2 regions of the Sedimenticola selenatireducens genome follow, and region 2 is predicted to be linked to the other one. Evidence: predicted binding sites of a transcription regulator. Region 2 holds the regulator's gene; the other holds the start of a gene.
The links. The regulator LexA, encoded in region 2, represses DNA repair genes until DNA is damaged. The targets are predictions, from matches to a motif close to TACTGTNNATATNNACAGTA.
Positions count from the first base shown of each region.

Region 1: a site for LexA is predicted at 1,007-1,026, ahead of ACHZBF_RS12720 (DNA recombination protein RmuC). Genes of this name have one in related genera too.

Region 1 is NZ_CAXXYC010000004.1:346,262-348,463, reverse strand. It holds gene mtaB (tRNA (N(6)-L-threonylcarbamoyladenosine(37)-C(2))-methylthiotransferase MtaB) at 1-885, opposite strand, end outside; gene ACHZBF_RS12720 (DNA recombination protein RmuC) at 1,076-2,202, shown strand, end outside.
Region 2 is NZ_CAXXYC010000003.1:1,169,394-1,171,595, reverse strand. It holds gene ACHZBF_RS09095 (polysaccharide deacetylase family protein) at 1-572, shown strand, start outside; gene ACHZBF_RS09090 (SET domain-containing protein) at 629-985, shown strand; gene lexA (transcriptional repressor LexA) at 1,004-1,609, opposite strand; gene ACHZBF_RS09080 (RNA recognition motif domain-containing protein) at 1,839-2,202, opposite strand, start outside.

The DNA of each region.
Region 1 (2,202 bases), on a different contig from region 2:
GATGTCCGGTACCCGGCGACGGGCCTGTTCGGCCAGTCGTTGGAACTCGTCGTTCTTGCAGCGTCTGGCCATACGCTTCAATACCGAATCCGCGCCGCTCTGGATCGGCAGATGGAGATGGGGCATCAGGCGGGGATTCTCGAACAGGTCCCAGAAGTTTTCCGGCAGATCCCAGGGTTCCACCGCCCCCAGTCGCAGGCGTTGGATGGTGGTCCGCTCAAGCACGGCCCGGATCAGCTGATAGAGATCGCTGCCGGTATCACTGCCGTAGCCGCCGATGTGTACGCCCGTAAGAACAACTTCATGAAACCCCTGTTGTACCCGGTCGTTGATCTCGGCCACCACCTGGTCGATGGGTCTTGAGCGCTCTTCCCCCCGTGCCACGGTGACAATGCAGAAGGTGCATTGGTAGCGGCAGCCATCCTGGATCTTGATAAAGGCGCGCTGTCGTCCGTGACTGAGCAGGCTGGATTCGCCCGGTGCGGTGGCCTGTTCCGGCATGGCGTGGAGATCCAGTTCCCGGGTGGCGATCTCCACCAGGCGCTCCTTGTCCCGGTTGTCCACCACCAGGTCGACTCCAAGGGAGCGGACATTTTCGTTCGGGTTCAGGGTCGCGTAACAGCCGCTGACCACCAACTTGGAGCGTGGATTATGACGTTGGGCGCGATTTAGCAACTTGCGTGATTTGCGCACCGCCTCGCCCGTGACCGCACAGGTATTGACCACCACCAGATCGGCGTCGGCCAGCCTCGGGGTGATCTGGTGGCCACGGCTTTCGAAATCGCGGGACCAGGTCTCCAGTTCGGCTTCGTTGAGGCGGCAGCCCAGGGTTTTCAGGTGTATACGCATCTGGTTGATCGGTTTGGCGGTACAGAATCTGCGCAAGTTTACGGTTGTCTGCGACGGATGCAAGCGGTCGGCGGTAAATCCGCCTGCGGGCAAAGGCTCACCGGATGAGCCCGTCACGGTTTAAGCTCTGGGAATCAACGGATCTATTCAGTTAACATGCTGTAACTATTTAAAAAATAACCGACAGTCGGGCCATCTGGCGGCGGAGGTATAAGGGTAACCCATCATGAGTCCATTGTTACAACAGCTGGTAATTTACCGTGATGTCATCCTGCTGACGGTGGCGCTGTTGCTCCTGCTGCTGGCGTGGGGCCTCTGGCGGCGGCAATCGGCACTGTCCGGTCGGTTTTCCGAGCAGAGTCTGCAGACGCAATCCGATGCCGAGCGTCTGGAAGCGCTGGTGCGGGAGCAGGGCCGGCAACTGGGCCAACTGCTGCAGGATGATCGCGACCGGCAACGGGAGGTTGCCCACCGACTGCAGCAGCAGCTACAGCGGCAGACGGCCCACTCCCATCAGATACTTGAGCGGCGGCTGGGGGAACTGCAACAGGCGCTTCTACAGGACAGCGGCCAACTGAAGATCAACCTGACCGAGCGTTTCGAACAGCTGCAGCAGCGTGTCACCCAGACCCTTGCGGAGGGCCGGATCGCCCAGCAGGAGGGGTTGGCTCAGGGGCTTGAAGGGGTTGGGCGCCAGTTGATGGAGGGGCTTTCACGCACTACGGATGCACTGGGCAAACAAGTCTTGATGTTGACCGAAAGCACGGATCAGCGGCTGAAAGAGATCGGCGGCCTGGTGGAGAAGCGACTCCATGAGGGGTTCGAGAAGAGTAATGAGACCTTCAGTCGGGTGTTACAGCATCTCTCGCGGATTGACGAGGCGCAGAAACGGATTACCGAACTCTCCTCCAACGTAGTCAGTCTGCAGGAGGTACTCGCCGACAAGCGTTCGCGCGGGGCTTTCGGTGAAGTGCAGTTGAGTGCGCTGGTCGCCAACCTGATGCCGGAAAACAGCTACGCCCTGCAATACACTCTCGGCAATCAGACGCGTGTGGACTGCATGCTGTTTCTGCCGGAGCCGACTGGAAAAATCGGCATCGATGCGAAATTTCCCCTGGAGAGCTATCGGCGAATGACCGATAGCGACGCACCAGAGCAGGAGCGTAGTCGCGCCACCAGCCAGTTCCGCCAGGATATTCGCAAGCATATCGATGACATTGCCGACAAGTATATTCTCCCGGGAGAGACCTCCGATGGGGCGGTCATGTTCATCCCCGCCGAGGCGGTCTTTGCCGAGATCCATGCGCACTACCCCGATCTGGTCGATGCGGCTTGCCGGCGACGGGTCTGGCT
Region 2 (2,202 bases):
CCGATTGGAAGCGTGATGTAGCTTTTCAGACTGCCGATTGGACCCATAGTGAAATGCTGCTCGCCTGTGATGCATTTAACAAGCTGTTTGGCAGAGCGCCTCGCTGTTTTGCTGCAATGGGATGGCAGATCAATCCTTATGTGTTGAGTGAAGAGGAAGCGCTTGGGTTTGATTTTGCGTCCGATGTGCGTGGGCATCATATTTTTCTACCTGAATCACAAGGGGTTCGTTCGAGCTGTCCCCAGATACCTACAACCCTTCCGACGCTGGATGAGCTGCTAACTCAGGAAGAGGTTAACCATGAGAACTTGCATCAGTATCTTTATGCGGCTTGTCAGCGAATTATGCCCAATGGCGAGGTATTCAGTTTGTCCGCGGAGAGAGAGGGCGGGAGTCTTCTCAAGGTTTTTGAGCGACTGCTGGTGATGTGGAAAGGGGGGCAGTGGGAGATCCGCTCCATGAGTGAACTTTTCAGCAGGATTGCGGATGTATCCCTGAATCGGCACCTTGTCGGTTGGGGGACCGTAGACGGGCGCACACAGCATGTTGCAATGCAGAGTACACCCCTGTGACATGTTCGGTCTATCGGCCAGAATATCTGTACTGGTAAATTGACGGGGGAAAGTGTGTGCCATTACCGCTACGTCTAAGAAACAGTGAGCTTAGGGGGCTGATTTATGTCGCCCCATCAAAGATTCATGGTAAAGGTGTTTTTGCCAGGCAGGAGTTGTCAAAGGGCGAGTATATAGGTACTTATCACGGCCCGGTCGCCCGGCGAAATGGTACCTATGTGCTTTGGGTCTATGAGCCGGATGATGATGAGAATGCAATCGGGCGCAGTGGTAAAAATCTTCTGCGCTATCTTAACCACAAAATACCGGGCAATGCTGAATTTGACGGATTTGATCTATATGCCAGAGTGACAATCAGGCCTGATGAAGAGATCACCTTTGATTATGGAGCGGAATGGCCTGTATCTGGATGACAGGAAATAGCGGCTGTTTTAGTGATACCGCCTCATTTGACCAACCAGGATGCCTTGTATCTGCACTTGGTCCGGTGCATAGGTCATTGGTGACAGGCTTGCATTGGCAGGGTGCAGGATTACGCGATCCGGTTTTTGCTCTATACGTTTGAGAGTCGCATCGCTTCCATCAACCAGGGCAACGACAATTTCTCCGTTACGCGCATGATCACGCTGTTCAATGATGATCTGATCACCATCCAGAATACCCTCTTCAATCATGGAGTCACCCTTGACCTGAAGGACATAACAGGGCCGATTGGTATGTAAATAGTCCGGCACCTCGATCGTTTCTTGCTGTTCAACCGCTTCAATGGGGTGGCCTGCAGCAATATAGCCGAGGAAGGGCAGTCCCTGGGCTTCATCCTGACTCTGGCCGCTAAGTCGTATACCCCGCCGGCGATTATTCATGGGTTCAATCAATCCGGCATCAATCAGTGCCTGGATCTGTTTATGCAACGAACCTTTGGAACTGAGTCCAAGCGCATTGCATAGTTCGTCCAGCGTTGGGGGATGGGGAAACTTATCCAGATTAGCTTGCAGGTAGTCATATATTTCCTGCTGTCTGCGTGTCAGATGATCAATCATACAAGGCTCCCTGTTCTATTGTTGTTCTATTATAGCCAAAAGAGAACAAATGGGAAACAGGTGTCCCGAATTTAGTGGGTCAGTTGATTAATTAATCTGTAATGGTGTGGAACTACCGTGTTGTGTCCCCCATCATGAGCCTGTGTGGCGCTTTAAATTAGAATCCACTCGATTGATGGGGGAGGCAACATTAAGAGAGATCAGGGGGGACCTGTTCGATAGTATGCTAATGATGGGACGCCACTTTTAATCGACCGGCGGGGCGTTTTTTATCAGTGGTAATCCCGGCATGGAGGTAATCTATCTGTATGCCTGATCTCCGGCGATCCTGTTTGCGTTTTTCACTGATGTCACGGGAGATCTGTTCGAGCGAAGTTCGTCTTCTGTCCCGTTTCGTTGACCGCCGGAAGAATTTCCTGACTTCAACTTTTTTGGTTTTGAATATCTCACCGTTAAGTCTGTTTATCAGGCTAAGGGCCGCAGAAGGGGGGTCAACATGGACGATACCGTGATACTCAACCTGTTTGGTTTTGGGATTGTCAATGCGGCAGATATCACAATGACCAAGCGTACCTATAGGTGAAAATTGC